Regions from separate parts of the Thalassolituus hydrocarboniclasticus genome, predicted to be linked through region 1. Evidence: predicted binding sites of a transcription regulator. Region 1 holds the regulator's gene; the other holds the start of a gene.
The links. The regulator LexA, encoded in region 1, represses DNA repair genes until DNA is damaged. The targets are predictions, from matches to a motif close to TACTGTNTANNTANACAGTA.
Positions count from the first base shown of each region.

Region 2: a site for LexA is predicted at 14,878-14,897, ahead of HUF19_RS01230 (DNA topoisomerase III). Genes of this name have one in related genera too.

Region 1 covers NZ_CP054475.1:2,390,515-2,406,698, reverse strand. Annotated here, with positions in the region: gene HUF19_RS10640 (PaaI family thioesterase) at 305-799, shown strand; gene HUF19_RS10635 (PaaI family thioesterase) at 796-1,230, shown strand; TPP riboswitch at 1,356-1,487, shown strand; gene thiC (phosphomethylpyrimidine synthase ThiC) at 1,643-3,565, shown strand; gene HUF19_RS10625 (FAD-binding oxidoreductase) at 3,562-4,704, shown strand; gene thiS (MoaD/ThiS family protein) at 4,695-4,928, shown strand; gene HUF19_RS10615 (thiazole synthase) at 4,949-5,806, shown strand; gene HUF19_RS10610 (bifunctional hydroxymethylpyrimidine kinase/phosphomethylpyrimidine kinase) at 5,803-7,425, shown strand; gene htpG (molecular chaperone HtpG) at 7,466-9,367, shown strand; gene HUF19_RS10600 (YfaZ family protein) at 9,540-10,112, shown strand; gene HUF19_RS10595 (DUF6586 family protein) at 10,138-10,617, shown strand; gene HUF19_RS10590 (hypothetical protein) at 10,739-10,990, shown strand; gene HUF19_RS10585 (cell division inhibitor SulA) at 11,104-11,550, opposite strand; gene lexA (transcriptional repressor LexA) at 11,583-12,182, opposite strand; gene HUF19_RS10575 (TetR/AcrR family transcriptional regulator) at 12,449-13,093, shown strand; gene HUF19_RS10570 (L,D-transpeptidase) at 13,142-13,684, shown strand; gene nagZ (beta-N-acetylhexosaminidase) at 13,669-14,760, shown strand; gene HUF19_RS10560 (S-methyl-5'-thioinosine phosphorylase) at 14,812-15,558, shown strand; gene HUF19_RS10555 (dihydrofolate reductase family protein) at 15,642-16,175, opposite strand; gene HUF19_RS10550 (peptidoglycan binding protein CsiV) at 16,183-16,184, opposite strand, start outside.
Region 2 covers NZ_CP054475.1:266,967-283,150, reverse strand. Annotated here, with positions in the region: gene HUF19_RS01270 (ABC transporter permease subunit) at 1-579, shown strand, start outside; gene glnE (bifunctional [glutamate--ammonia ligase]-adenylyl-L-tyrosine phosphorylase/[glutamate--ammonia-ligase] adenylyltransferase) at 794-3,709, shown strand; gene HUF19_RS01260 (branched-chain amino acid transaminase) at 3,766-4,695, shown strand; gene HUF19_RS01255 (hypothetical protein) at 4,811-5,650, opposite strand; gene HUF19_RS01250 (class II glutamine amidotransferase) at 5,816-6,613, shown strand; gene HUF19_RS01245 (alkaline phosphatase) at 6,613-8,244, shown strand; gene HUF19_RS01240 (cytochrome b/b6 domain-containing protein) at 8,301-8,819, opposite strand; gene HUF19_RS01235 (ATP-binding protein) at 9,331-12,837, shown strand; gene HUF19_RS01230 (DNA topoisomerase III) at 12,873-14,870, opposite strand; gene HUF19_RS01225 (methyl-accepting chemotaxis protein) at 15,023-16,184, shown strand, end outside.

The DNA of each region.
Region 1 (16,184 bases):
GGCAGGTCCCTTTTAAGGGCAGATCCTTGTTAAGGGCTGATTCGGGTGTGTATCCGGGACATTCTCAGGCGTCAAACCATAGCACAGGGCGCTTGTTTGTCTTATAGCGTGGTGGGAAAAACGTTCAGTTCTTATGTCTGTTTTGAGCAATTCTGTTAACAGAATCGGGCAAAGCGATCATTGCCAAAATCCAGCTTTCCGGTATAACGGGCGCCCTTTGCGCCGGTCAGGCCATTTCCTGATAGAATTCACACAGTCGTGCTGTGCCTGTCTGGCTATCACAATCACCCTCAGCGGAGATCTTATGAGCTTATCGGTTAAAACACGGGCCGAGCGTTTCGTTGCCACCCTGCGTCATTGTCAGGTACTGGGGCTGACGGTTGAAAGCGCGCAGGACAATGTACTGGTTATGCGCCTGCCATACAGTGAACAGATTGTGGGCAACCCGGTCACCGGCACTGTGCACGGCGGCAGCCTGACCACGCTGATGGATACCGCCTGTGGTACGGCGGTGTTCTCCTCGCTGCCGGGTTTCGAGTTGTGCCCGACACTGGATCTGCGTATGGATTATATGAAAGCGGCAACACCAAACCGCGATCTGTTTGCCGAAGCACGGGTAACGCGTATCGCCAGCTCGGTGGTCTTTACCGAGTGTGAGGTATTTCAGGGCGAAGAGCGCGACCTGGTGGCCAAGTGCGCTGCTACTTTTATGCGTATCGGTGAGAATATGACCCCACCGGAATTCCGTGCCCGTATCGAGCAGGGCGATGATGTAACGGCTGCAGGAGCTGCACAATGAGTTTTGAAACCGTGCTGCAACAGGCGCAGCAGAGTGGTGATTTCCAGCCGCTGGTGGATGGTATTCCCTATGCCAATTTAATTGGTCTGAAATTTCAGCGTTTTGGTCAGGATGTGCTGTTTCATCTGCCGGCTAACGAAGACAATATCGGCAATCCGATTTTACCGGCCATTCATGGCGGCGTGATCGGCGGCTTTATGGAGCTGGCGGCGTCACTGCATCTGATGATGACTATGGATACTGCCGCCTTACCGAAAATGATCGATTTCTCCCTCGATTATCTGCGTGCCGGACGTCATCAGGATACCTTTGCTGAATGTCAGGTCTGGCGTCAGGGCTCGCGTGTCGCCAACGTCGCCATTACCGCCTGGCAGACTGAGCGCACCAGCCCGATTGCCACGGCCCGCGCGCATTTTCTGTTGGCGCGTTAATGTCCGGCTGTTTTTCTTACGGCGGCTTTTCTGACCGCCGTTGATGCCTGCCCGGCGCGGATGTTTTGCATAAATAACCCGCCGGGTGTCTTGTCCGCGTAGTCTTCTCTGCCGTACACTCTGTGCCGATTCTGTCGGGGTGCCTCAGGATGTTCAGCGTGCTGAAACATCAAAGAGGTTGAGATCGCAATGTGTTTGCGGATCCCGTTGAACCTGATCTGGTTAGTGCCAGCGTAGGGAACAGAAAAGCGGGTTTTTCGCGGCTGTCGCCGATTTCTTAAACCCCGGTCAGTCACCGTTTACGGTGTGGGCTGTCAGTATTTTACTGCTGCCTGTGATCATCTTTTTCTTTTCTTCGCTGCCTGCCGTTATTTTTCTTCCGTCGTCTGCGACGGCTAAAAAGGTATTGAGCATGGGCAAAAACAATTCAGCGCATACATCGTTAAGCGAACAGATGCGTGTTGACGAACTCTCTCTGCAGCCATTTCCGGCGTCCAGCAAATTCTATGTGCAAGGCAGCCGTGCCGATTTACAGGTTGCACTGCGCGAAATTGCGCTGTCCGATACACAGCTGGCTAATGGTAAAACCGAAGCCAATGCGCCGGTGCGGGTATACGATACTTCCGGCCCTTACACCGACCCGGCCGTGAATATTGATGTGCGCAAAGGTCTGCAAGCGCTGCGTCAGAACTGGATTAATGAACGGGCCGATACTGAGGAGCTTGCCGGTTTCAGCTCCGAATATGCGCGTATCCGCGATATGAACCTGACGCTGGAAAAACTGCGTTTTGAACTTAAGCGTCGTCCGCGCCGGGCATTACCCGGCAAAAATGTCACCCAGCTGCATTATGCACGACAGGGCATTATCACCCCGGAAATGGAGTATGTGGCCATCCGCGAAAATCTGGCATTAAGCCGGGCACAGCTGGATGAGGCACAAAAAAGCCAGCATCCGGGTATGAGTTTCGGTGCGTCGATTCCGGCGGAAATTACCCCGGAATTTGTTCGCTCAGAAATTGCCCGTGGCCGGGCGGTGATTCCCAATAATATTAACCACCCGGAAACCGAGCCGATGATTATCGGCCGTAATTTCCGCACCAAGGTCAATGCTAATATCGGCAATTCGGCAGTTACGTCGTCCATCGAAGAAGAAGTGGAAAAGATGGTCTGGGCCACCCGCTGGGGCGCCGATACCGTGATGGATTTATCCACCGGCGATCATATTCACGAAACCCGCGAATGGATTATCCGTAATTCACCGGTGCCTATTGGTACCGTGCCTTTGTATCAGGCGCTGGAAAAATGCAACGGCGTGGCCGAAGACCTGACCTGGGAATTATTCCGCGATACCTTAATTGAGCAGGCCGAGCAGGGCGTGGATTATTTTACTATTCACGCCGGTGTGCGTCTGGCGCATGTGCCGCTGACCGCCAAACGGGTGACGGGTATTGTCAGCCGTGGTGGTTCGATTATGGCGAAATGGTGTCTGGCGCATCATAAAGAGAGTTTTCTCTACACCCATTTCGAAGATATCTGCGACATTATGAAAGCCTACGATGTCTGCTTCTCCCTCGGCGATGGTCTGCGTCCCGGCTCCATTGCCGATGCCAATGACGAAGCGCAGTTTGCCGAATTAAAAACTCTGGGGGAATTAACCAAAATCGCCTGGAAGCACGATGTGCAGACCTTTATTGAAGGTCCGGGCCATGTGCCGATGCATTTAATTAAAGAAAATATGGAGATGCAGCTCGAGCATTGTGACGAAGCGCCGTTTTATACCTTAGGACCGCTGACCACCGATATTGCACCGGGCTACGACCATATTACCTCAGGCATCGGCGCGGCATTAATTGGCTGGTATGGCTGCGCCATGCTGTGTTACGTCACGCCGAAAGAGCATTTGGGCCTGCCCAATAAAGAGGATGTTAAACAGGGCTTAATTACCTACAAAATTGCTGCTCATGCCGCTGACTTAGCCAAGGGGCATCCGGGCGCGCAGCTGCACGATGATGCGATGTCGAAGGCGCGTTTTGAATTCCGCTGGCAGGATCAGTTCAACCTGGCCCTTGATCCTGATACGGCACGCAGTTACCACGATGAAACCCTGCCGAAAGAAGGCCATAAGCTGGCGCATTTCTGTTCTATGTGCGGGCCAAAATTCTGCTCGATGAAAATCTCGCAGGAAGTGCGCGATTTTGCTTCGGCCCAGGAGGCGGAAGACGCGCCGCAAAGCGAAGGCGTGCCACAGTACGAAGAAGCGCAGCAGGGCATGGCTGAAAAAGCCGCAGAATTCCGCGCCAGCGGCAGTGCGCTCTATCAGGAGGCCGAAGCATGAGCGAGCAGCGTCGGGTTTGTATTGCCGGCGCGGGCCTGATGGGCAGCTTGCTGGCGTGGCGTCTGGCCCGTCAGGGCTTTCAGGTGGAGGTCTATGAGGCCGCCGCCGAAGACCAGCCCGCCAGTGCTGCGCATACCGCCGCGGCGATGGTCGCGCCTTACAGCGAGCGCTCGCTGGCGCATCCGGAAGTCTTTGCGCTGGGCCTGCAGTCGTTGCAGCTGTGGCCGCAGTTATTACCGGAGTTGCACGCCGACAGTGGTATTGCCGTGCACTATGGTCAGAGCGGCAGTCTGGTGGTGGCCCATCCGGCGGATCAGGCCGAGCTTACGCAGTTTGCTCAGGATCTGCGTCAGGGCGGTTTATGGAATCCCGCCGATGACGGCCGTGAAAACGAAGCCGCCATTCAGCGTCTGAATCAGGCGCGGTTGCAGGACCTTGAGCCTGCGCTGAATCCGCAACTGGCCGAAGGTTTCTGGCTGCGCCACGAAGCCTGGGTCGATAACCGTGCGTTATTACCGGCCCTGCACAAAGCAGCGCGCAGTTTTGGCGCGCGCTTTTATTTTTCAACAGCGCTGAACGATTTACCGCCTTACGCCGCCATTAAGCTTGATTGTCGTGGATTGGGCGCCAAAGCCGCCTTGCCACAGCTGCGTGGCGTACGCGGTGAGGTGTTGTGGATTGAAAGCCAGGAGGTGCAGATTTCGCGGCCGATACGGTTGCTGCATCCGCGTTATCACCTCTATCTGGTACCGAAAGGGCGTCACCGCTATGTACTGGGTGCTACCGAAATCGAAAGCGAAGACCGCTCGCCGGTCAGCGTGCGCTCGGCGCTGGAAATGCTCAGTGCGTTGTATTGCCTCAGTCCGGCGCTGGCCGAAGCGCGGATTCTGAACTTCGACGTCAATTTACGCCCGGCACTGGCCGATCATCGTCCGCAGATCCTTGCTCAGGATGATGGGGTGCTCAGCATTAACGGCCTGTTCCGTCACGGTTATCTGCTGGCGCCAGCGCTGCTGCAGCGCCTGCAACAGCAGCATGGTCTGGTGCTGGGGCTGGAGCCTGCGCCAACCGGGCAGTCCGCCCCCTCAAAGTCCATCCCCTCACAAGCCATCGCCTTCGGAGGTGAAGCATGCGCCTGATTATTAATGGCGAGTCGTGTGATCTGCCGGTCAGCGCAGGGCTTAGCCTGCAGCAATTGCTGCAACAGCTTGGCTATCTGCAAATACGGCCGGAGGATGCTGCTGTGAGTGGCAATTTTATTGTTGCCGTGAACCAGCAGATCGTCAGTGCAGCGCTCTATGCCACGACCGGCCTTAACGAAGATGACTGCATCGACATTCTCGGTGCTATTACCGGTGGCTGAGCGGGGTTCTGGAGAAGGATATGAATACAGAAAATAATGTTGCACCTGACGCTGGTGCCGACGTGCTGCAGATTGCCGGTGAAACCATCGGCAGCCGTTTGTGGCTGGGCTCCTCCCTGTACCCGTCACCACAGGTGATGGGTGATGCCATTGCCGCGGCAACCCCCGGATTTGTTACCGTATCGCTGCGCCGCCAGAGTGCTGCTCAGGTACAGGAGCAGGTGAGTGAACATGGTCACTGGCATCTGCTGCATCAGCAACTGGCCAGTACCGGGGCAAAACTGCTGCCCAATACCGCCGGTTGTCACAGTGCCCGTGAAGCGATTCTGCTGGCGCAGATGGCGCGTGAGCTGTTTGTCACCGACTGGATCAAGCTCGAAGTTATCGGTGACGACTACAGCCTGCAGCCGCATCCGCTGCAGCTGGTGGAAGCGGCGCGCGAGCTGGTGGCGCAGGGCTTTAATGTGCTGCCGTACTGCACCGACGATCTGGTATTGTGCCAGACCCTGCTGGAGCTGGGCTGTGCGGCGGTGATGCCCTGGGGTGCACCGATCGGTACTGGCAAAGGGCTGATGAATCCTTATCAGCTGAAAACCCTGCGCGAACGTCTGCCACAGGCGGTATTGGTGGTGGATGCCGGACTGGGCAAACCCTCTCAGGCGATGGCGGCGCTGGAAATGGGCTTTGATGCGGTACTGCTCAACACAGCGGTGGCGCGTGCCCATGATCCGGCAGCGATGGCAGCGGCGTTTAAGCAGGCGGTGGATGGCGGCCGGGCTGCCTATCGCGCTGGTCTGATGTGCGAGCGTGATCAGGCATCGCCTTCCACGCCGACGCTGGGGCTGCCGTTCTGGCATCAGACCGGAGGCGGAGTATGAGCCTCTGTTCAGGCCCGGTGAACCGGGCAAAAATCTGGAGCATTGCCGCCTCCGACTGCAGTGCTGGCGCCGGCAGTCAGGCGGATTTAACCATGGCGCGGGCGCTGGATACCGATTGTGCCACGCTGATCTGTGCCATAACCGCGCAGAACAGTCAGGGCGTGCAGGCCGTTGAGGTGCTGTCGCGGGCAATGCTGGAGCAGCAATGGCAGAGCCTGAAAGCCGATGGCTGGCCGCAGGCGATTAAAATCGGCTGGCTGCCACCGGGCAATCTGCTGCTGCCCTGGTTGCTGGAAAAACTGCAGGAATATTCCGGGCCAGTAATCTGGGACCCGGTGCTGTCGGCATCGCAGGGTGGTTTCCCCCAGGCCAACTGGCCGAAAGACGCATTGCAGGCCCTGCTGCAGCGGGTTGATGTACTGACGCCTAATCTGGCAGAAGCACAGGCGCTGCTGACGTTATTGCAGCCGCAGGATGATGGCGGCGCTGTACAAAACGATTACGAGCCAAGCGATTACGAGCTAGGCCATTGCGCAGACATCTCCGCCGCACTGCAGGTACTGGGCGTTAATCATCTGCTGATTACCGGCGGCGACAGCGCTCGGGCTGGCAGTGCTGAATCTGACGAATGGATTCAGGATGCGTTCTTTGCGGCTCCCTCGTCGGCATCAGGATCTGCTTTCGGTGATCAGCTGCCGGGCCCGGATTTATTGCGGGCGTTTGTTTTCCGCCACCGGCGCTTACCGCTCAAGGTACACGGCACCGGCTGTCATCTGGCCAGTGCCATTGCCTGCGGTCTGGCGCAGGGCTATACGCTGTATGATGCCCTGAGCAGAGCGGTGGCGGCGGTACGCCTGGCGATCCGTTCGGCCAGTGAGCGCGCCAATGGTTACCACAATGCCTGGGCGCGCCCGCTGAATGAGTCGCTGGCCGAAGACTGGCCGCAGGTGGTTCCTGTGCAACAGCGGGCATCCGCTGTGCATTTTCCGCGCTTGCCGCAGCCTCTGGGGCTGTATGGGCTGGTGGACAGTCTGCCGCATCTTAAGCGTCTGCTGGCGCTGGGTATCGACAGTCTGCAATGGCGGGTTAAATCGCCGGGGGCAGAGCATAAAGCTCAGACCGCTGAGGCCATTTATTATGCTGCAGAATCTGCAGTACCTTTGTTTATCAACGACGACTGGCAGCTGGCGCTGGAGTTGGGGGCTTTTGGTGTGCATCTGGGGCAGGAAGATCTGTTAACGGCGGATCTGCAGGCGCTGGCAGAAGCGGGTATCGCACTGGGCATCAGCACCCACAGTGACTGGGAGATTGCCCGGGCGCGCGGGGTGAATCCGTCTTATATCGCCTTTGGCCCGGTGTTTACGCCGCTGTCGAAAGTGTTGCGTTACCAGCCTTTGGGCACGGAAACCTTAGCCCTGTGGGTTGAACGTTTTACCGATCATCGGCTGACCTGTATCGGCGGGATTACAACAGCGAATATTGCTCAGGTCATGGCCAGTGGCATTGATTCGGTCGCCATTGTAACTGAGCTTGCCGACGATGAAGCGCTGCCGCAGCGACTGGCCAATTTGCGTAAGTGTATTCCGGCGCTTGAAAAGCGTTGCGGCGTCCCCATTTAAACAACACTGTTTTTTATGGCGCGTTGTAAAGGAGACGAACATGACCGCAGCCAGCAAAGAAACCTTGGGTTTTAAAACCGAAGTTAAACAACTGCTGCATCTGATGATTCACTCTTTGTATTCCAACAAAGAGATTTTTCTGCGTGAGTTGATTTCCAACGCTTCAGACGCCTGCGACAAGCTGCGCTTTGAAGCCCTGCAGAACGATGCTCTGTTTGAAGGTAATGCAGATCTGGGCGTGCATATCGATTTCGACAGCGAAGCCCGTACCCTGACCATCGAAGACAATGGTATCGGTATGAACCGTGAAGAGGTGATTAACCACCTCGGCACCATCGCTAAATCCGGTACGGCCGAATTCCTCAGCAAACTGAGCGGCGATCAGAAAAAAGATTCGCAACTGATTGGCCAGTTTGGTGTTGGCTTTTATTCGGCCTTTATTGTCGCCGATAAAGTCACGGTTGAAACCCGTCGTGCCGGTGATGATGCGTCTGAAGGCGTGTGCTGGGAATCGGCCGGTGAGGGTGAATTTACCCTGGAAAGCATCGACAAAGCGGAACGCGGTACCCGCATTACCCTGCACCTGAAAGAAGACGATGCAGAATTTGCCGACAGCTTCCGTCTGCGTTCGCTGATTAAAAAATATTCAGATCATATCGCTGTGCCTGTGTATCTGCCGCAGGAAGTCAGTGAAGATGATGCTGACGGCGAGAAAAAACAGATTCCGGAAGCGGTTAACCAGGCCAAGGCGCTGTGGACCCGCAGTAAGTCCGACCTGAGCGATGACGAATATAAAGAGTTTTACAAGCACGTTTCCCACGATTGGAACGACCCGCTGCTGTGGTTGCACAACCGTGTGGAAGGCAAACTGGATTACACCAGTCTGCTGTATATCCCGGCCAAGGCGCCGTTCGATATCTGGAACCGCGATGCGACCCGTGGTCTGAAACTGTACGTGCAGCGTGTCTTTATTATGGATGACGCTGAGCAGTTCCTGCCGCTGTACCTGCGCTTTGTGAAAGGTGTGTTGGATTCCAACGACCTGTCGCTGAACGTTTCCCGCGAAATTCTGCAGAAAGACAAACAGGTCGACAGCCTGCGCAGCGCGCTGGTTAAACGGGTACTCGATTCACTGGAAAAACTGGCGAAAAATGAGCCGGAAAAATACCAGAGCTTCTGGGATGAATTCGGTGATGTGCTGAAAGAAGGCCCGGCAGAAGATTTCGCCAACCGTGAAAAAATTGCCAAACTGTTCCGCTTTGCCACCACCAAGAGTGACAGTGCCGTACAGAATGTCGGTCTGGAAGACTATGTTGCGCGCATGCGTGAAGGTCAGAAAAAGATTTACTACATCACCGGCGACAACTATGCCGCGGTGTCCAGCAGCCCGCATCTGGAATATTTCCGCACTAAGGGTGTTGAAGTGCTGCTGCTCACCGACCGTGTTGACGAGTGGATGGTTGGCCACCTGACCGATTTCGACGGCAAAGTTTTCCAGGACGTTACCAAAGGCGAACTGGATCTGGATGAACTGGCGGATGCTGCGGAAAAAGAGCAGCAAAAAGCGCTGGAAGAAACCCATAAAGATCTGGTTGAACGCGTGCAGAAAGCCCTCGAAGGTGAAGTGAAAACCGTCCGAGTCAGCTCACGCCTGACCGATTCACCGGCCTGTCTGGTGGTTGGCCAGTACGATATGGGTGGCCATATGCGCCGGCTGATGGAAGCCGCGGGGCAGGCGGTGCCTGAACCTGAAACGGCCCTGGAAATTAATCCGTCGCATCCGCTGATCGAACGTCTCGACAGCGAGCAGGATGAAAGCCGCTTTGCCGAGTTAGCGCAGGTGATTCATGCCCAGGCGCAATTGGCAGAAGGCAGCCAGTTAAAGCAACCGGCAGAATACGTCGCGCGGCTGAACAAACTGTTGCTCGATTTAATGCGTTAACAGGGACTTTTACTGGTCTTAGTCGCGGCGGCCGTGGTTTAACCACTGCCGCCGCACTGCTATTATGCCGGCAAATAAAAATCAGCTGCTGTCTGTTGCTCTCTTTGTGGGAGAACAGTGACGGGTAATCCGCGCAGCAGCCGGTACTGTGATCTGATCATTGGGGAATGCTATGAAAATGTTGCGTATGACCGCTCAGGGAATTCTGACGGCTGGTGCTCTGGTTTTGCCGACACTGGTACAGGCGGGTGGTTCGCTGGATATCAGTCTGGCCGATGATGTCGCCCGCGTTGCTTACGACGCCACCCAGATGGGCTCCGGCCTGCATGTCAGCCTGGCGGCTCTGCACCATGAAGATGACGGTGATATGGTTTCTGCCGGTCTGCATGTGGTGGATGTACGTCCATCAACCAGTCATCTGTACATTGGCGTGGGTGCCAAGGTTTTTGCGTTTAATACCGATCACTTTGATGGTGCGGCTATGGGGGTGGGAGGCTTTTTCCGCTACAGCTTCCCGGCAGCACCGGATGTTGGTCTGGCAGGTTATGCCTATTACGCGCCGCCGGTTGTGTCATTCGGTGATGCTGAAAATATGATCAACAGCGATATCCGTCTGCAGTTCAGCCTGCTGCCGACCGCGCGTATTTATGCCGGTTACCGCTATAACAGCATTCGTATCGAAGACATTAACGAGCGTTACGAGCTGGGCGATGGTGCTCACTTCGGTCTGACCATCGACTTTTAATCTCAACCTTCCGCCGGAGCAGGCTATGTCGCAGTGGATTGGCTTTACCAATCAGAAACTCTATCAGTGCCGTTTATTGCTGGAGCAGCTGGCAGCGCTGCAGTCGGCTGCGCCTGCTTTGCAGCAGGCTCTGGAAGAGAGTGCACTGTATCAGCTGCGCGATGCCTGGCTGTCTTATCTGGCAGAGTTGGGGGATATGGTGGCGTATCGTCAGCCTGTCAGCTCTCTGGAATCACTGCTGCAGAATACGCCGCTGATCACCGGCGAAATGCGCGAGCTTAAGCATCTGGCGGAGAACGGCTTTTCCTGGCTGGCGCAGATGCTGGCGGCGGCAGATGCTCAGGGACGTCCGGCCGGAATGAATCAGCCGGCAGCGGCGGTGCAGACGGTTGAGGCTCCGGGCAGAATTGCGCTGGTGGCGACGCAGCAGTCGCCGGTTGCCGGTTGGCTGCAGGATCTGACCCGCCTGATTGAAGCTCAGCGCGCCAATCGTCAGGAAAGCTGATGCCTTGCTGAGTGCATTTATGCAGAGCCGTTTACTTTTTATTACTAACGGTTCTGTGTGTCGTTCAAGCTATTGAAAACATCCTGTGATACACTCCCGCGCCCAGTTTTGAGAGGCGGTTATGGCGCGCTTTTTTGAAATCGTAGAACTTTCCAATGGTGATATCGCCCTGCGTCGTGCTGACGATCAGGACAGCGATGCACTGGTGTGTATTCATTTTTCCGAAGATGCCAAGGCCAGCCTGCAGGCGCATCATATGGATGTTGCGCGGGTGATGCTGGAAGCCGGAGTGCGTAAAGTCGGCGAGCTTTCCGGTATGGAAGTTGAGCGCGAAGACTTTGACACCCCTGAGTATCAGCAGCGACTGCACTGAATGGTGTCTGGCGGTATTGAATCGCCCACCGTTGTGCGTATGAAATTGTGCTGAAAACACAAAAAAGCCCTGATAAAAATCAGGGCTTTTTTGTGTTCGTCGTTTGCTGCACTTCAGGGACGGCGCTGAATCAGCACCACATGGCTGCCGCTCTGGTCGGCCTGCTGGCGGATGATCTGCCGTTCGTGGTTGCTCAGTTCTCCCTGCCATTCAACAATCATATGGCTGTTGCCGGCCGCCAGAACTTTGCTGCACAGGGCCAGTTGGGTGTCATTGCACAGATCGAGATGAATCACCGGCGAATGCTGCAGGCCCATGCTTTCCAGCCAGCTTTTATTCATCGGACGGTGCGGGCTCAGCCACATCAGCCAGCGCTTGTGCGCATTGCACTGTGCCAGCATCGGCAACAAATGCATGGGCTGAATGGCACCGCCTTCACTGACGATGACCTCGGTCAGACTGCCGCGCAGCGCACTGGTGCTGACTCTGGCCATCCTGCCTGGTTGCTGGCTGCTGAGAGATAAGCCGGCTTCTTCCATTCCGAGTAATAACTGACGCATAACAATCACCCCGAACCTGTGAACAGTTGCTGTTAGCTGCGGCGTACAACGCCGACGTATAAACCTTCAACGGCAAATTCCGTTTCCCGCAGATCAACTTCAATCGGCTTAAAGTCGTCATTTTCCGGGTGCAGAATCACCTGATTACGCTTCTTCTCGTAGCGCTTGACCGTTACTTCGTTATCGACGCGGGCAACAATGATTTCGCCATTACGGGCGGTTTCGGCCTTGTGCACCGCAATGTAGTCGCCGTCGAGAATGCCGATGTTCTTCATGCTGTCGCCATGAACTTCCAGCAGGAAGTCGGCAGAAGGGCGGAAGAAGCTGGGTGGAATCTCGCAGTAATCGGCGATGTGTTCCTGAGCCAGGATGGGCTCACCGGCGGCTACACGGCCAACGATCGGCAGACCCGGGTTCTGCTCTTCAACAATGCGCAGGCCGCGGGAAGCGCCGGGCATAATCTCAATCGCACCTTTACGTGCCAGCGCCTTCAAGTGTTCCTCTGCGGCGTTAGGCGATTTAAAGCCCAGCTCGGCAGCGATTTCGGCGCGGGTGGGCGGAAACCCTGTATCTTCCAGTGAGGAGCGGATGAAATCCAGAACCTGCTGTTGTCGTGCCGTGAGCTTGATCATGATGCTTATCCAGTCTGTTGATCCATACAGTATGGTGTAAATGTATACAGTATTTTATCCAGTGTAAACCCCTGTTGTCAGAGGTCTGTGGATTGCTGTGGATGCATTGCTGCTGCACCGGCCCGGATGATGGTATGAGGCTTTTAGCCTTTGGCCGTATATGGGGTTGCCTAAATCTCGTTTTAAACGTATGTTTGAAACAGTTGTTTTGTACTGTCGGCGATGGCAATAAAGCCGCGACAGCGTGATAGGGCAGATGCAGGGTTATGGCACAGAAAGATACGGTTAAAAGTATCCTGAATGCGGCAGAGGAGTTGTTTTCGGAGCGTGGCTTTGCCGAGACCTCATTGCGGAATATCACCACCAAGGCCGGAGTGAATCTGGCGGCGGTGAATTATCATTTTGGCTCTAAGAAAGCGTTGATTCAGGCGGTGTTTGCCCGTTTCCTGACGCCATTCTGCGAAGATCTGGAGCGTGAGCTGGACGCCGTACAGGCGCGGCTGGATGGCAAGGTGCCGGAATTACCCGGCATATTAATGCTGCTGTCGCAGACGGCGCTGCGTGCCGGGCATGACAGTCCGCGTCGTCTGGGGATCTTTATGCGTCTGCTGGGGCTGGCTTACACCCAGGGGCAGGGGCATTTACGCCGTTTTCTGCAGAAAGAATACGGTCCGGTGTTTAAAGCCTTTATGCGTCTGGTGACGGCGGCGACGCCTGAGCTTTCCGATGAAGACCGTTTCTGGCGTATTCACTTTATGCTGGGGGCGACGGTGTTTACGTTGTCGGGGGCCGATTCACTGACGGCGATGGCAGAACACGATCTGGGTAAGGGATCGGATATTGCGCAGGTTGTTGATAAATTGATACCTTTCCTCGCATCCGGTCTTAACGCTCCGCATCAGGCTGGTTGAGCGGAGCCGGGCTTTCCGTTTTTCGCTTTTTACCAACAGGCCTTTGCTATGGCGCCCACGGCTGCGCAATCTGCGTTACCGCAAACATTAATAGAAGTTTCTATTGCCGATCAGGTACTGCGCGTGTCGAGCGCCGGTATCTGCCACCTGTATCCGGTTTCCACGGCGCTTAATGGTGCCGGTGAGCAGGAAAATTCCGGTTGTACCCCCCGTGGCTGGCACCGTGTCCGTGCGGCTATTGGTGCCGGTTTGCCACTGAACACCGTATTCGTTGGCCGGCGCCCGACCGGTGAAATGTATTCGCCTGAACTGGCGCTACAGCAACCACAGCGCGACTGGATTTTAACCCGCATTCTTTGGCTGCAGGGACTGGAAGTCGGCGTCAACCGTATGGGCAATGTCGATTCCATGCGCCGTTATATTTATATCCATGGCACGCCGGATTCTGAACCTATGGGCCAGCCACTGTCTCATGGCTGTATCCGTATGCGTAACAGTGATATTGCTGAATTATTTGAACTGGTCAGTGCCGGTACGCCGGTGTGGATTCAGCCACACAGTTTTTCGAGGATTCCATGCCGCAATCTGTAATACAGAATCTGAACCAGCGTATCGGTGTGGTTGCCGATATTGAAGGTACAGAATTAACCGCTGCCGACCGTGAATTTTTATTGCAGCCGGAAATCTGCGGGTTAATTTTTTTCGCGCGTAATTATCAGTCGCCACAGCAGTTAAAGGCTCTGACCGGCGATATTCTCAGCCTGCGCCCGGATTTATTATTGTGCGTGGATCAGGAAGGCGGTCGCGTACAGCGTTTCCGTGAAGGCTTTACCCGTCTGCCGCCAATGCTGGCTCTGGAAAAAGAATATCAGCACAACAGCACAGAAGCGCTGACCCTGGCCCATGAACTGGGCTGGCTGATGGCCGCCGAGCTGCGTCAGCAGGGGGTGCATCTGAGCTTTGCGCCGGTGCTGGATATTGAAACCGATGTGTCGCAGGTGATTGGCGATCGTGCCTTTGCTCATGATGCAGCGACCGTTATTGCGCTGGCTTCCGCCTTTGTGCGTGGTATGAATGAGGCCGGCATGCTGGCGGTAGGCAAGCATTTTCCCGGTCACGGTGCCATTGCCGCAGACTCGCATCTGGCGCTGCCGGTGGACACTCGTTCGCGCATTGAACTGAATAACGATATCGAGCCTTTTCATGTGCTGATGTCGATGGGGCTGTTAAGCGGTATTATGCCCGCCCACGTGATTTATCCGGCGGTCGACAGTGACAATACCGCCGGTTTTTCTGCGCACTGGCTGCAGAATATTCTGCGCACCGAGCTGCAGTTTAATGGTGTGATTTTCAGTGATGATTTATCCATGGCCGGTGCGGCCAGTGTTGGCAGTTACGCCGAACGTGCCGGCTGTGCCATGCGTGCCGGTGCCAATGCGCTGCTGGTGTGTAATGACCGCCCGGCCGCGCAGCAAGTCATCCTTACTGTACGTGAACAATTACAACAGCCGGGCTGGCAGACGCTGAGCCTTACCGGATTGCAAGGGACCTCGGAAGAGCTACAGGGTTCGGTAGGCGGGTTGCAGGGAGCAGCAGGTGATATTTCAGAGAACATGCTGGCCGAACGCCGCTCGGCGATCTTGCTGCAGCTGGAAAAGCTGCGCTGAATAATGAATAACGGTGCCTTTAAAAACGCCGTCTGAAAACGTTGGAATGATATGAGCATTAACAAAATAGCCATTATTGGTGGCACCGGTTTAACCCAACTCGAAGGTCCGGAAATTACCGCCAGCCATGATGTGAGCACGGCGCTGGGTCAGCCTTCATCAGCGGTTCAGGAAGGTCGCTGGAATGATAAAACCGTACTGTTTTTAGCGCGCCACGGACACCCGCATGCTGTACCGCCGCATAAAATTAATTACCGTGCAAATTTACTGGCGCTGCAGGAGCAGGGGGCAGAGGCTATTATTGCGGTAAATGCTGTCGGTGGTATTCATCCGGCCATGCAATCCGGTGCAATTTCGGTTCCGCATCAGGTGGTTGATTACACCTGGGGGCGTGAGGGTACCTTTTTTGATGGTGAATTCCGTCCGCTGGATCATATCGACCTGACGCATCCCTACGATGAAAATCTGCGTCAGGCTTTAATTTCTGCCGCCGCCGATATTGCTTTGCCGGTGTGTGATTTTGGCGTGTACGCTGCGACTCAGGGCCCGCGTCTGGAAACCATCGCTGAGATTAACCGACTGGAAAAAGACGGTTGTGATCTGGTGGGAATGACCGGTATGCCGGAAGCCGCTCTGGCGCGTGAACTGGGTATTCCTTATGCGAGTATCTGTCTGGTGGTTAACCCCGCGGCCGGTAAAAGCGAAGGCGAAATTACCATGGATGAAATCCGCGCAGTATTAAGTGGCGGTATGCAGCAGGTGCGTGATTTGCTGGCGGCGACGCTGAAGCGGGTTTAAATAACCTTTTTGCTGAAGCCGATAGACAAAAAAGCCCGGAATTTCCGGGCTTTTTTATTTGGTATTTCTTATATCAGTGGGCCTCAACCGATACGGTAATGACTCTGCACAAAACCATTGGCGTAGCTTTTATTGGCAAGCAGGTGTAGCAGGATATCACCGTTCAGTTCGCCGAATAACGGAATCCCGCGGCCCAGCAGCAGCGGAACACGGGTCACGATCAGCTCGTTGAGCAATCCGGTGCGCAGAAACGACTGAATCAGGCGGCCGCCATCAATATAGAGTGAGTCTTCGCCTTCGCGCTGCAGACGCTCGGTTAAGGTCAGTGGTGACTCGGCACTTAATTCTGCTTTATCCCGGTGTGTTTCCGGCAGGGTTTTAAGCGATTGGCTGAGCACAATCACGCGTGTGCCCTCATAGGGCCATTCACCAAAGGTGAGGACTTTTTCGAACGTATTACGCCCCATTACCAGACAGCTGGTGCCGGCCATAAATTGCGCATAGCCGAAATCTTCTTCTGCGATGGTAAAGGCCGGATTTTCCAGCCAGTCGAGTGCACCATCCGGCCGGGCAATAAAACCATCCAGGCTGCAAGCGATAAAGGAGCGGATTTTCATGGTCGGCTT
Region 2 (16,184 bases), 1.9 Mb from region 1:
ACGCTGGCGGCGCTGACGCTGGTGCGTCTGCGCGGTATCCGCGGTCATAAAAGCCTTGGCGTCATGGTGACGGCACCGCTGGTGATGCCGGAGATTATTATCGGTTTATCGCTGCTGCTGTTGTTTGTGGCGATGGAAGATTTAATCGGCTGGCCCGCTGGCCGTGGTCAGACCACCATTCTGCTGGCGCACGTTACCTTCTCCATGGCTTATGTCACGGTGATTGTGCAGAGCCGTCTCGCGCATATGGATACTTCCATTGAAGAAGCGGCTCTCGATCTGGGCGCACGGCCGGTAAAAGTCTTTTTTGCCATTACCCTGCCGATGATCGCTCCGGCGCTGGCCGCCGGCTGGCTGCTGGCCTTTACCCTGTCGATGGATGATCTGGTGATCGCCAGCTTTGTCTCCGGTCCGGGTTCAACGACCCTGCCAATGGTGGTGTATTCCAGCGTGCGTCTGGGCGTCAGCCCGCAGATTAACGCGCTGGCGACCATTATTATCGCTGTGGTGTCCACCGCGGTATTAATTGCCGGTGTCACCATGTACCGCAAAGAGCTGAAGGCGCAACGTAAGAGCTGATAGCTCTGTGGGAGTGACTTTGTAGGAGTGACTTTCAGTCACGATTCTCATCGCGGCAAAAATGCCGCTCCCACAAAAATCATCGCGGCAGCAATGCCGCTCCCACTCCTCATCCCCTTATCCTTTATTAATTGCCCTGCCTCTGTTTTTTATCCCCGAAAACCCGCTAGAGTATTGGCTTCCTGTTCTGATCAATAACGGAGCCCGCCCTTTTATGCTGTCCGCCGCACTGCACGACCACTGGCAACAGGTTACCACCCGCCTGACCGATCACGGAGAACGCACCGGTTTCGACTGGCCCACGCTGTGGCAAAGCCTGAGTACCGAACAACAGGCACGGGCACAAAAGGTGCTGAGCATCAGCGATTATGTGGCCGACGCCCTGCCGCGCGAACCGCAGTGGTTTACCGCCGCTTTAGCAGAAGACCGGCTGTCGCAGCCGCTGCCGCGCGCCACCATCAGCCAGTGGCTGGATGAACTCAGCAGCGGTGCAGAAAGTGACGAAGACTGGCACAAGGCGGTGCGCGTATTACGCCGCCGGGCGATGGTGCAGATTATCTGGCGTGACCTGCTGCGTCTGGCGCCAACACTGGAAACCACCCGCGCACTGTCCGACCTGGCCGATGAGTGTGTGGTGCGTTCACTGGAATTTTTAAGCCGTTCATTATTTGAGCGCCATGGCCGGCCCATCGGTAAAGCCAGTGGTAACGAACAGCAGATGCTGGTGCTGGGCATGGGCAAGCTTGGCGCTTATGAGCTGAATTTAAGCTCCGATATCGACCTGATTTTTACCTACCCGGAAAGCGGCGAAACCAGCGGGCCGAAGGTGATTACCAATCAGGAATTTTTTGTAAAACTCGGGCAGAAGCTGATTCAGGCGCTGGATAAACACACCGCCGATGGCTTCGTTTTCCGCACCGATATGCGCCTGCGCCCTTACGGCCAGAGCGGTCCGCTGGTGATGAACTTTGCCTCGGTAGAAGAGTATTACCAGGATCAGGGCCGCGACTGGGAACGCTACGCCATGGTTAAGGCGCGCATTATGAACGGCGAGCAAAGTGCAGAAGCGAAAGAGCTGCTGAGCATTCTGCGTCCCTTTACCTACCGTGTGTATGTCGACTACAGCGCCTTTGCCTCGCTGCGTTCGATGAAGGCGATGATCAACGCCGAAGTGCGCCGCCGTGGTCTGGAAATGAACGTGAAACTCGGCGCCGGTGGCATCCGCGAAGTGGAATTTATCGTACAGGCCTTCCAGCTGATCCGTGGTGGTCAGGACAAAAGCCTGCAGACCCGCGAGCTGGTAAAAGTGCTGGGCATTCTGCAGGCCGAAGGCTATCTGCCCGCCGCCGCCTGCGACGAGCTGAAACAGGCGTATTTATTTCTGCGCGACAGCGAACACGCGCTGCAGGCATTAAACGACGAACAGACCCAGCTGCTGCCGGAAGATGACAGCCAGCGCGCACGGGTGGCTTTAGCGCTGGGCTTCAGCGACTGGGACAGCTACCTGAACGAGCTGGAACAGCACCGCAGCAAAGTGCGCCATCATTTCGCCCAGATCGTCGCCAGCGATGATGACAACGAAGAAACCGACGAGCTGCAGCAGGTGTGGACCGATCTCTGGCTCGGCGAGCTGGACGAGCAACAGGCAGCGACCTTTCTTGAGCAGCATCCCTGCGCTAACTCAACGGAAGTGCAACAGCAGCTGAGCAATTTCCGCGACTCCCGTACCGTGCTGAAAATGCAGCAGATTGGCCGCGAGCGTCTCGATGCCTTAATGCCGCTGCTGCTGCAACAATTGTGGCAACAGCCTGAGCCGGTGACCACGCTGGAGCGCATCGTACCGCTGCTCGAAGCCGTGGTACGGCGTACCGCCTATCTGGTGCTGCTGAAAGAAAACCCGCAGGCCTTAACCCAGCTGGTTAAGCTCTGCGGTGCTTCCAGCTGGGTGGCGGAATACATCACCCAGACGCCGCTGTTGCTGGACGAATTATTAAGCCCGGCCAGCCTCTACCGTTTGCCGGAGCGCAAAGAACTGGCGGAAGAATTACACCTGCGCCTGCTGCGCGTTGATCCGGAAGATCTGGAACAGCAGATGGAACAGCTGCGTCAGTTTGTGCGCGCACACAAACTGCGCGCCGCCGCCTGCGAAGTAATGGATGCCCTGCCGCTGATGAAAATCAGCGACTACCTGACCTGGCTGGCGGAAGTGACGCTGCAGACAGTGATGGAGCTGTCGTGGAGTCAGATGGTGGCCAAATACGGTTACCCGACCAATACCGCCGGCGAAGCGGTAAGCCAGCCGGAATTTGCCGTTATCGGCTATGGCAAAGTCGGCGGACTGGAGCTGAGCTACAGCTCCGACCTCGATCTGGTGTTACTGCACAACAGCGCCAGCGGCCGCTATACCGACGGCGAGCGCAGTCAGGACAACGGTGTGTTCTATACCCGCATGGGTCAGCGCATGATTCATATTCTGACCACCCAGACCCGCTCCGGCGATCTGTACGAAGTCGATATGCGCCTGCGTCCGTCCGGTAACTCCGGCATGATCGTCGCCTCGATGAAAGCCTTTGAGGAATATCAGCAGAAACACGCCTGGACCTGGGAACATCAGGCGCTGGTACGCGCCCGCGTATTGTGTGGCAGCCAGCAGGCGGCGGATGAATTTCAGGCCATCCGCAACGCCACCCTCAGCCAGCCACGCGACCTTGGTCGTCTGCGCGAAGAAGTGCGAGCCATGCGCCAGAAAATGGTGGATAATCTCGGCTCCAAAGATACAAGCGGCCAACAATTTCACCTGAAGCAGGACGCCGGGGGTATTGTTGACATCGAGTTTCTGGTTCAATACGGGGTTCTGGCCTGGTCACACCAATACCCAGAGCTGTTAGACGTTACCGACAACATGCGGTTGCTGGACGCGTTCGACACAGCCGGTCTGATGGATCCACAAGATTGTCAGACCCTGCAGGAAACCTACCTGTCCTACCGAGCCGAAACTCACCGGCGTGCATTGCAGAAACAAAAGCTGTTACTGGATTCAGACACCCTGTCCAAACTTGGCTTCAATGCGCGGCGCAACGATGTGACCCGACTGTGGAAACTCTGGTTGGAGACTGATACGGCCTCGTGATTACGCGTATCATCCCCGGAACACATATTTTTTACTGAATTTAGAGTGAGGTCCTTATGCTACCTTCCATGTCCGACCGCGATGGTCTGATCTGGCTAGACGGAGAGTTGGTTGACTGGCGCGAAGCGAAAGTCCACGTACTGACTCACACCCTGCACTACGGCATGGGCGTTTTTGAAGGGGTGCGGGCTTACGAAACAGCACAGGGCGCGGCGATTTTCCGCCTGCAGGAACACACCGACCGCCTGTTCAACTCGGCCCACATCCTGAACATGAAACTGCCTTTCAGCAAAGCCGAGATTAACGAAGCTCAGCGTGCTGCTGTGCGTGAGAACAACCTGAAAAGCGCCTATATCCGCCCGATGGCATTCTACGGTTCTGAAGGTATGGGCCTGCGCGCCGAAAACCTGAAAGTACACGTGATGGTTGCGGCCTGGGAATGGCCAGCCTACATGGGCGAAGAAGCCAAAACCCAGGGTATTAAAATCCGTACTTCAAGCTTTACCCGCCACCATGTGAACATCACCATGTGTAAGGCCAAAGCCAACGGTAACTACATGAACTCCATGCTCGCCCTGCGCGAAGCACTGGACAGTGGCTGTGAAGAAGCCCTGCTGCTGGATAACGAAGGCTACGTGGCCGAAGGTTCCGGCGAGAACTTCTTTATGGTGACCAACGGCGTGATGTACACCCCGGAACTGACTTCCTGCCTGGACGGTATTACCCGCCGCACCATTATGGAAATGGCCCGCGCCCGTGGTATCGAAGTGCGTGAAAAACGCATCACCCGCGACGAAGTATATATCGCTGATGAAGCCTTCTTTACCGGTACTGCCGCTGAAGTACTGCCAATCCGCTCACTGGATGGCCGTATCATTGGTGAAGGCCGTCGTGGCCCGGTAACCGAAATGCTGCAAACCATGTATTTCGATACCGTAACCGCTAAAGATCCGTTTAACGCTGAGTGGGTTACTCCGGTTAAATAAGCCGGCGTTTTAAGCGTTACCAATAAAAAACCCCGGCATGCCGGGGTTTTTTATATCTGACAAACGTCGTTACAACATTGTCGTCCTGTCAGGGTCATCTGATCACTATCAGCGCTTACAAAAGAACCTGTCCATTAAAGGTCAGATTCCAGGTACAGGTTATCGTCTCACCATCAACCTCGGTAGAGCTACCTGAACCTGTTCCGCTGATCACAGCAGTTTCAGGATTGACTGTCAGTGTAAAACTTTCCTGTGAGGTATAACTGTAGCCGTCTTCCGTTTCCTGGTCTGAGGTTTTAATAGTAAAACTGCTTCCCTCTGCAGCAGAAAAAGATTCTTTAAAATCGGAATTCAATGTACGGATATAGCCCTTTTTCCAGTTGATAACAGAATACGTATCATCATTTATAGAATAAGAACCATCACTGCAGTTGCCATTACCGGTTATCGAAAATTTAACCAGATTTTCACCACCGGACAGCTTCAGCGTTTCACGGTTAAGAGTTGTCAGTATCAGCTCAAAATTACCTGAACCCTCATAGCTTTCAACGCTGACGCTATAACTCATGTTATCTGCTGCATCAAAAATAATATATTCTTCGGAGGAAGATGTATCGGCATATTCACTCACCGAGTAGTCGCTCGCGCGTACAGTAAGATCCAGATCTTCCGCTCCGGAGGTAAGACGCACGAGAACATTATCAACATCTGCCTGAGCCAGATAATTGAAATCCAGAATTGCCCTATCACCGATGGTGCCTGTATTGCGACTGTGTAAAATGATACTGTCTGCATCATTCACCGTTGCAGAGGTCAGTGATGGCTGGCTCGGGGCGCTCAGCAAAGCACTCTCATTAATGCTGATATTCAGACCATTATTGCTGCTACTATCGTCACCACCACAAGCAGTTAGCAGCGCCGCTGACAATAAAATTCCACTTACTTTAACGTTCATAAGAATATGTCCTTAATATGTATATATCCCAGAGGCCAGATTCTAGCGTTATCCAACAATTGCTGCAGCTGTTAATATACGACAACCTGAACAGACAGATGGCCATTAGCCCACCGCTGGCTACAATGCTCTGATTGTTATTCTGATTATCCGAGGTTCAGCCAGATGTGCGAACTCCTTGGCATGAGTGCCAACACCCCGACCGATTTATGCTTCAGTTTTACCGGCCTGACCCAGCGCGGTGGTAATACCGGGCCGCATAAAGATGGCTGGGGCGTAGCCTTTTATGAAGGTAAGGGCGTGCGCCAGTTTCATGATCCGCAGCCCAGCTGCGAATCACCCATTGCCGGCTTGCTGCAGAACTATCCGATTAAAAGCAAAAACGCGATCTGCCATATCCGCCAGGCCAATGTCGGCGATATCTGCCTCGCCAACACCCACCCTTTTGTGCGTGAGTTGTGGGGACGTCATTGGGTGTTTGCCCATAATGGACAGGTGCCGGATTTTGTCCGTCATGTCGGTATGTATGAACCGGTGGGCGATACCGACAGCGAAAATATTTTCTGCGATTTAATGAACCGTGTGCGTCAGACATTACCGCGCGATGCCATGCCACAGCAGCTGGCCGAATGCCTGGTCAGCTTTGCCCATGAATATGCCCAGCAGGGTGTGTTTAATTGTCTGCTCAGCAATGGCGACTGGTTGTTTACCTACTGCAGCACCAAGCTGGCCTGCATCACCCGTCGTGCACCTTTTGGCCCGGCACAATTAAAAGATGCCGACGTTACCGTCGACTTTGCCGCCGAGACCACCCCCAACGATGTGGTCAGCATTATCGCCACCGAGCCATTAACCGCCGAGCAAGACTGGCATATTTATCAGCGCGGCGAGTGGAAATTATGGCAACTGGGCGAAGTGGTTGCTGAAGGTTTAACCTCGCTGCCGCCACGGGAAAGCAACTGATGCGCCTGCGTTTTTCAACACCGTTTTCTGCCTTATTTTTTGCTCTGTTGTTTGCCCTGCTGCTTGCTCTGTTTTCTGTTCTGAACCGCAGCGCGGATATACCGGCCGGGGAAAATAAACCTGCGGGCGTTCGCAATATTATTTTGTTAATCGGTGATGGCATGGGCCCGGCGCAGTTTGGTCTGCTGGAAAGTTATGCCCGCCGTGCACCCAACAGTATTTATCAGGGCCGGCCAACAGCAGTCAGCCAGTTAATGCAACAGGGGAAAGTGCTGCTGTCCGATACCGGGCCGCACGATGTACTGGTCACCGACTCGGCCTGCTCCGCCACACAGCTCGCCATTGGCGAAGCCAGTGGCAGTGAAATGATTGGCTTAAATGCCCGTGGCGATCGCGTTGAAACCATACTGCAAAAAGCCAAACGTGCCGGCATGCGTACCGGCCTGGTTTCCGATACCCGTATTACCCACGCCACCCCGGCTGCTTTTGCCGCACACCAGCCGCACCGCCGCTTTGAAAATGAGATCGCTGCCGATCTGTTAACCACCGCACCGGATTTAATGCTGTCCGGCGGACTGCGTTATTTTCTGCCGCAAGACGCAGAAAACATCAGTGCAGAGTTACAAAAGAATATCAGCGCAGCGCAATTAACCTTAAAGTCAAAACGCACGGATCAGCGTAATTTACTCAGCGAAGCGCAACAGCAGGGTTATGCATTGGCCTTCAGCCGCGAGCAATTAGCGCGACAACAGCATTTACCGCTGCTCGGTTTGTTTGCCAGCTCGGCCATGAATGATGCGATTTATGCCCGCCAGAATCCAGATTCTGCACAACCGGATTTAAACGAATTAACGCGCAAAGCGCTGCAGTTACTGGGCACTTCTGAGCACGGCTTTTTTCTGATGGTGGAAGGTGGCCAGATCGACTGGGCAGCACACAATAACGATGCCGGCGCCCTGCTGCATGAACTGTTGCGTTTTGACGCTGCGATTCAGGAAGTAGTGAACTGGGCAGCAGACCGCGATGATACTCTGGTGGTATTAACCGCCGACCATGAAACCGGCGGCTTTGGTTTTTCCTACAGCGCGCACGATGTTCCGGTGCCCAGAATGCTACCCGGTAATGGTATGCGCGGTCAGGCTTTTGCCCCCAACTATAATTTTGCGCCGCACAGCCTGCTTGATCGTTTATTCGCACAGAAAAAGGGCTATTACCGCCTCTGGGGCGATGCCAGCTCAGACGGCAAAAACGGTTTGCCCACAGCGGACTCGTTAATGGCCGAAGTGAATGCGGCCCTGGATTTTCCGTTTTCCCGCACACAGGCCGAACGGGTATTGCGCCGCGATCCCAATCCGCATTTTGATCCGCAGACCGATGACCCGGCAGGCGCAACTCAGCCGCATATCGAAGACTTCAGTGATTTTTACGTCTACCGCGAAGAGCGCTATCTGAATGCACTGGCGCGCGAGCTGGCCTCCGCACAAAGCGTGGTGTGGAGTACCGGCACTCATACCGCGGCGCCGGTGCCGGTGGTGATCAGCGGACCAGAGCCGATACTGCAGAATTTTCAGGGCTTTACCCGCCATGCCGAACTGGGACATCAGCTGAAAGCGCTGATTAAAACCGACTGAACCGGGCCAACGGAACTGGCCGACTGAAAAAATTGGCCGGAACCAGATAACCGGCACTAAAGCATCTTCTGCATCAGCCGGATTCCCCGGCGCTGATGCACAATAACCGCAGCAATATGGCCAAGCACCAACAGGGCCAGCAGCGCACAAGAGTAGTGATGCGCGACCGAGAAAGCTCTGGTCACCTCACCCGCCTTAAACAATGGGTCCAGCTGCGCTAAAGCAAACACCGATACCGGCCTTTCCATCATACAGACACCACTGACCAGCACCGTCAGCACAGTGGCATAAATCAGCCAGTGACCACAGGCGGCCAACCACAACTGTCGCCGGCTCAGCTCCAGGGTCTCAGGCTTTTTCTGTATGCATGCCAGCGTCAGCCTTAACAGAAAAAAGGGAATAAAAAGCAACGTCAGGGTTACATTAAAGTGCCCTAACCACCGTTCGACAGCTGGCGATAAAGAAAAAAATGCCAGACTGAATCCCGTGACGATGGCCCAGATAATAACCAGGGCGGACAACCAGTGCAGACTGCGGCGCACCCGGCAATAACGATATTTGTGTAATTGATCCATCCCTCCTTTATAACCAAAAAACATGTCTGGAAGATGAAATTATTACCCGTTATGGCAACTCTGGCGGGTTACTTCAGCCAGATAAGTGCTCTGCCACCTTAATCGATGAAAAACGCTGCAGCACGATAAGATGCAGCCTGCGCACTGTCTTTTGACGACAAGGCCAGCGCGGTATGGCTGCCAGTCCGGGCTGGCGCCCCGCTGTCCGTTCTGAGCGGAAGAAGATGACGGCAGATACACGGAAGCCGAAGATGAAGATGCCGTCTTCTGCCATTGACCGGATTCGAATAGCAGCTAAGTTTAATACGTTGGGAAACGTCGAAGGATCCGATGCCCGGAAGTGCTGTTCCTGTCACGGTTACCCGTAATCATGCAGTGTTGCAGCAGGTACCCGCCAGAAATTATGCCTGACAGTACCGCGCAGCGGACCAGCATCAATTCCAGGAGGATTGCTCCACTCTTCAGGGGCTAACACCACGTGCAGACTTCAGGTCTGCAGCAAGGATCCAACATGAGCAGCAGCACTAACCTGCCCACAATGCGCAGGTTTTTCCTTATCACTGGTCTGATTGCTTTATTGCTGTGCAGCATACTGATGGCATTGCTCGAAAGCCAAAGCCGTGATGATGCCTACAAGCAGGCTTTCTCTGAACTGAGTGAGCAGGCTGCATTACGCGCTAATTTTTTCCTGAAGACGCTGAATACCGACAAAGACAAAGTCCGTTTTATTCATAGTACTCCTCCTATCAGCGGTATTGTCCGTGCACTGGAAAACGGTGGTAAAGATCACCTCGACAACACCACAACGCAGCAGTGGAAACAGCGCCTGCAAACGATATTCACCGGCTTTATTGCTGCTAATGAAGAGATCCGTCAGATCCGCTTTGTTGGTAAGGCCAACAACGGGCGGGAACTTGTCCGGGTGGACCGTAAAAACGGTATGGTCCGGGTCACTGCTGAAGCAGATTTGCAGGAAAAGGGCAAAAGTGATTATTTTCTCGCGGCGGAAAAACTGAATAAAGACGAAATATATATTTCCGCTATCAACCTTAATCGTGAGCACAACAAGATAGAGCATCCAGCCTGGCCAACCTACCGGATTGTCGAATCTGTTTTCGATTCAGACAATAACTTCTTTGGTTTCATCATCATTAACTTTGATGCCGAAACATTACTCAAAAACCTGAAAAGCGATACTCCGGAGCACATGCAGATATTTCTTCTGAATGCCGCCGGCGGTTATCTTATCCATCCGGATCCTAAAGAGGAATTCCGTTACGAATATGATCCGGACAGTAACTGGAACCTCGATCAAGAAGCCACTTCCGTCGAAAATCATAAAAGCATTTTTAAGCAGAAGAATACGCTGAATGAAATTATGTATTTTTATTCCCGGCGCATTTTTCTGGATGGACCGGGAGGCAGCCATTACGTTGATCTGCACACCGCATTCACAAAAGACGACATCGAGATTCCACTGCAAAGTATGCGTCTTAAAATCCTGTCACTTATTGCCGTTCTGCTTATATTCGCTGCAGCTATTGCTTTACTTTATCAACGCCGGGTTGAGGCACGCGTCGCTCTGCTTACCGCCCGCTCAACAGCTCGGGCTATTATTAACTATTCAACCGATGCCATCATAGGAATCAACCCGGATGGAAAAATTGACAGCTGGAACAGTGGCGCAACCGTCATGTTCGGTCATCATGAGGAAACGGTTATAGGAAAAACATTATTTAATACAATCCTCGACAGCAATAACCAACAGATAACACCCGATATGATTTCTCAGGTTTTATCCGGCAAGGTATTTTCACAGTGTGAAACCCGGGCAAGAACTCAGAAAGGTGAAAAACTGCATATTTCGGCCAGTATTTACCCCATTATTATTGAACAAAAAACCATTGGCTGCGCCATCAGCATCCGCGATATTACCGAGCAGTATTTACTGAACGAAAAAATTTCCCAGATGAACATTAACCTGGAGGATCAGGTAAAAGAACGCACCCAGGAGCTGGAACAAGCGATTCAGGAAGCACAACAGGCCAGTCAGGCAAAAAGCCTGTTTATAGCAAATGTCAGCCATGAAATCCGCACGCCTATCAATGGCATTATGGGGATGCTGTCATTATTAAAGCGGGAATGCAGTAACGAGAAACAACTGCACTATATCCACATAGCAGAGAGCAGCGCCTCGGCTCTTACCGCACAGATTAACGATATTCTCGACTTTTCAAAAATGGGTGCCGGTAAACTGCAGCTGGAACAAACGGATTTCAGTCTGACGGCGTTGCTGAGTTCCATTGCTGCCAGTGCGTCAATTCCGGCGTTTGATTCCAGTATTGAGTTCATTCTGGATATTGCCGCGATAGAACACGACAGTGTGCAGGGTGACCCGGCCAGACTGCAGCAGATTATTTCCAACCTGACTTCTAATGCAGTGAAGTTCACTCCCGCCGGGGAAATTATTCTCAGGGCTTCCACTGCAGAAGAAGACAATGGCGATATCCGCCTGTTCTGCTCGCTGACGGATACCGGCATTGGTATTCCCGAAGATCATCAGCAGGCTCTTTTTGAGGCTTTTCATCAGGTTGATAACAGCACCACCCGGAAATTCGGCGGTACCGGTCTGGGCCTGTCTATCTGCAGACAGCTTTGCACCTTAATGCAGGGTCAGATCAGTGTGCAAAACAGCAGCGAAGAAGGCACAACCATCGCTTTTGATATTTTGCTCCGTGCAGGCTCCGAAAGCAGTCAGGATACTCCGGGCATATCACTGCATGGCCAGCACTGGCTGATTGCCTGTGATAATAAGGCACTGCAACAGGCTCTCGGCAATATTGTTCACAAGCGCGGCGGAGAGTTTCTTGCCGTATACAGTGCGGAGCAAACCGAGCTGGTTGTCGGTAATAATCCACCGGCGGATTATTTATTACTCGATATCAACTGGCTGCGTGGCTCCTTACTGACCACGCTGCAGCAAGGTAATTTTCATGGGCGGCTGATTCTTCTGTCACCTCCGGGCTACGACAATGAGCTGCCACAGTTACCTCCGGAGCTGCAGACCAAAACACTGACCCGCCCGGTTGCTCCACCCGATCTGGATGCGGCCTGTTACGGAATAACTCCGCAACACCAACCACAGGAGCCAATGACTGACAGCAACAGCCATTTTCCTTTATGCACACAAAGCGGACGCCCCTGTCATGTTCTGGTCGTGGATGACAATGCCATTAATCAGGAGGTTGCCTGCGGCCTGCTGGAAAGTATGGGGCTTACTGCCGACTGTGCTGACAACGGCATGGCGGCTCTGGAAAAACTGCAACAAAGCAGCGACGACGATCCTTTTGATCTGATTCTGATGGACTGCCAGATGCCGGTTCTTGATGGCTTTGCTGCAACGAAAAAAATCCGCGCAGGTAATGCCGGTGAACGCTACCGGTCAATCACCATTATCGCCATGACTGCAGGGGCAATGGCCGGTGACAAAGAGAGCTGTCTGCTGTCCGGAATGAATGATTATCTGAGCAAACCCATCGATATAAACAGTTTTCAGCATATTCTCAGAGCCTGGCTGACGCCCGGCGATAAAGCACAACCAACCACCAGGAAGGATGATATGGGACAGGCAGACAGTCTTATGCAAAATAACGACGGGCTTCCGTCTGAGGTTAGTAATCAGACCGTATGGGATCGGGCAGGTGCCTTACAGCGTCTGATGAACAGGGAGAGTATTCTGACGCGGGTCGTGGAGTTATTTATCTCGACATCCGGCGAAACGCTGCAGGCATTGCAGGATGCGCTGGCGGCACAGGACATCAGCAGTATTCAGGCACAGGCGCACACGCTGAAAGGCGTGGCCGGAAATATTGGTGGTATGCAGTTAATGGCACTCAGTGCCTTGCTGGAACAGGCTGCCCGCGAACAGGATAACAGCCGCCTGCAAAGCCTCAGCCAGCATCTGACACCTTGCTACAACACACTGATGGAATGCCTGCAGGAAAATCAGCCGGCATAAATGCTGCCAACTCAGAGACACGCGGTTAAAACACCTTAAGCCCCAGTAGTCTGTGTTTTTTTCCTGCTCCGGCCCGCTGTGCTTTTACTTTTCCCCGCAGTACCTGCCCTACTGGCGCTCTTTTTTCCCGTGCTGTATTTGCGCCTGCCTGCAGTGTTCGCGGCACTTCCCGCTAACCCCGAAAACTGCACACTATCGGCTGTCAGCGCCAGGCTAATGAGGTGCTGAAGCTGCTCAGTAAGCGGCTGCATAAAGGCCGTATAATTCAGACTTTTATGGGCAATATCCTGTAATTGCTTTTCCCACTGCGCCGTCATATCCGGCCTTGTGGCTGCTTCCGGCAGCGCATTAATCAGCGCTTTTCCCAGAGCCGTCGCGCGGATACTTTTACCCTCACGCTGCAGAAACCGGCGTTTAAATAACAACTCAATAATACCGGCGCGGGTTGCTTCTGTTCCCAATCCATCGGTTTCTTTCAGAATGCTTTTCAGCGCCTTGTCCTGCACAAAGCGGCCGATACCGGTCATCGCTGCCAGCAAAGAGGCATCGGTAAAATGTGCCGGTGGCTGGGTGTGTTTTTCCTGCAGCAAAGGTTCTCCGCTCCACAGCAGCTGCCCTGCTGTTAACGGCGGCAATGGTGCTTTAGCGTTTGCCTGATTCTCTTTTTGTGGCAGTAAGACTTTCCAGCCCGGCTTCAGGGTTTCACGCTCACTGGCGGTAAAATTTCCACCACTGATGGTCAGGCTGATTCTGGTATCGGCGTATTCATAGTGCGGAAAAAACTGCAGCAAATATTGGCGGGCGATCAGTGCATAAAGTTTTTGTTCTGTGTTGCTCAGCCGCGCGGCAGGCAGTGCTTTGGCTGTGGGAATAATCGCATGGTGTGCACCTACCTTGGCATCATTCCAGGCCTGACTGCGGATTGAACTGTCGGCCTGAGCGCAGGCCGACGCCAGTGCTTCGCTGTGCGCACTGATAGCGGTCAGAACCTGCTGGCGCTGGGCAAAATGTTCCTGTGGTAAGTAACGGCAGTCGGAGCGCGGGTAGGTAATTAACTGATGCTTTTCATACAGGCTCTGTGCTCCGTCCAGAACCTGCTGCGCACTCATGCCCAGCGCTTTGGCGGCATCAATCTGCAACGCCGATAAATTAAACGGCAGCGGCGGCGCCTGCTTTTTTTCTTTACGCTCAACCTGTTCAACCTGCGCCGGTTGCTGACGGATACGGGCAGCCACATTGGCGGCCAGCTTCGGATTCAGCACCCGGCCTTCCTCATCCTGATGCGCGGCACAGGCATCGCTCGGCTGCCAGCTGGCATAAAAACTCAGAGCGGACTCTGCCGTTAAATGAATGGCTGCCTGCACCTCGTAAAATGGTTTGCTGATGAAGTCAGCGATCTCCTCATCACGGCGCACCACCAGCCCCAGCACCGGCGTCTGTACCCGACCAACGGATAACACGCTGTTCACTCCTCCCTGGCGGCCTTTAATGGTGTACGCGCGGGTCAGGTTAATACCGTACAGCCAGTCGGCACGGGAGCGTGCCAGCGCCGAAACCGACAGCGGAATAAACTCCTGATTAGAGCGCAGTTGCTGCAATGCCCGGCTCACCGCCTGCGGGTTTAAATCACTGATTAACAGTCGCTGCATTGCCTGACGCTTGGCCGCGGGCACTTTCAGAAATTCAATAACCTCGTCCACCAGCAACTGGCCTTCACGGTCGGGATCGCCGGCATGTACCAGACTGCCGGCTTCTTTCACCAGCTTGCGCAGCACGGTTAACTGCTTACGGGTTTGCGCTTTGGCCTGCAGTTGCCACTGCGCAGGCACAATCGGCAGATGATCGAGCCGCCACTGTTTAAAGGCCGGATCGTAAGCATCCGGTTCTGCCTGCTCTAGCAGATGACCGATACACCAGCTCACTACGTCGCCGTTAGCGGCGCGGATAAAGCCCTCACCTTTGCTGTGCGGCTTGGGAAGTACAGCGGCAATGGCACGGCCCAGGCTGGGTTTTTCGGCAATAATCAGACGCATAACAAATAACTGTATTTTTATACAGCACTCATCATAGCCGAGCCCCTGTTTGCGTGCCAGCGCCGGCTTGCAATACAGGCGCTCTTTTAATAAATCGCTCAGTACAATATTTGATCTATGCTGAAAACAGCCCGCCTTTCAGGATAAATCCTATGCGCAACAGTATCCGTAAACAGATGATGCTCGCGGTCGGTGGCACCATTCTGGTGCTTCTGGCTCTTAGTGGCATTTTTACTTACGAACAGGCCCGCAACAGCCTTGAGCAAGCCATCAGTGATCGTATTCAGGTTACTGGTGAAAGCACCAGCCGTTATGTCAGCAGCTGGATCAGCAATAAAGGTCAGGTATTAAGCGGCACTGCAAAAGCTTTAGTTAATGGCGACCGCCTGGCGGTGATCGAACAGGGGCTGGCATCCGGTGACTATATGTTCCTCTACCTGGGCACCGATACCGGGGAAATGCTTATGCGCCCGGACGATGAATTACCAGCCGATTATGATCCGCGCACCCGCCCCTGGTATCAGCAGGCCATGGCGGAAAAACGTCAGCTTCTGACAGCGCCTTATGTTGACGTTACCACCAACGAATTAATCGTCACCTTTGCCGAGCCTCTGCGTGGCGGAGTAATAGGTGGCGATATTTCTCTCGAAGCCATCGTAAAAGAAGTGCTGGGAATCGAACTGGGGGACAGTGGCTATGCTGCCCTGCTCGACAGCAAAGGTGACTTCATGGTCCATCCGGATCAGAAACTGCTGGGTAAAAACATTTCATCGCTGCTCGATAACGGCACACAACTGCAACTGAATAAAATCCAGCAAACTCTTTTTAATCAGCGCAGCAGTCTGGCAGGGCTGTACTCTATCGCCGGTACGGACTGGCGTCTGCTACTGGTGATGGATAAGGCTGAAGCCTTTGCCAGCCTGGCGACCCTGCGCTGGTCAAGCATGCTGATCGGCATTCTGACGATCGTGGTGGTAACCCTGATTGCCGGCATGATTATCTCTTACCTGTTGCGACCCCTGGTGGTACTTAACAGTGCGATGTCAGACATTGCTCAGGGCGAAGCCGATTTAACCCGCCGCCTGCAGGTAGACCGCAACGATGAAGTCGGCGCACTGAGCAACTCATTTAACGTATTTGTTTCATCCATTCATGAGCTGGTTTCCCAGAGCCGCGACTCTTCCCGCGAACTGGATGGCATTGCCAAATCGGCGCGCGAAAATGCCGAAAACAATAATCAGGCGGTGCAGTTGCAGCAGAACGAAATCAGTCAGGTTGCAGTCGCCGTTAACGAGCTGTCTTCCACCTCATCCG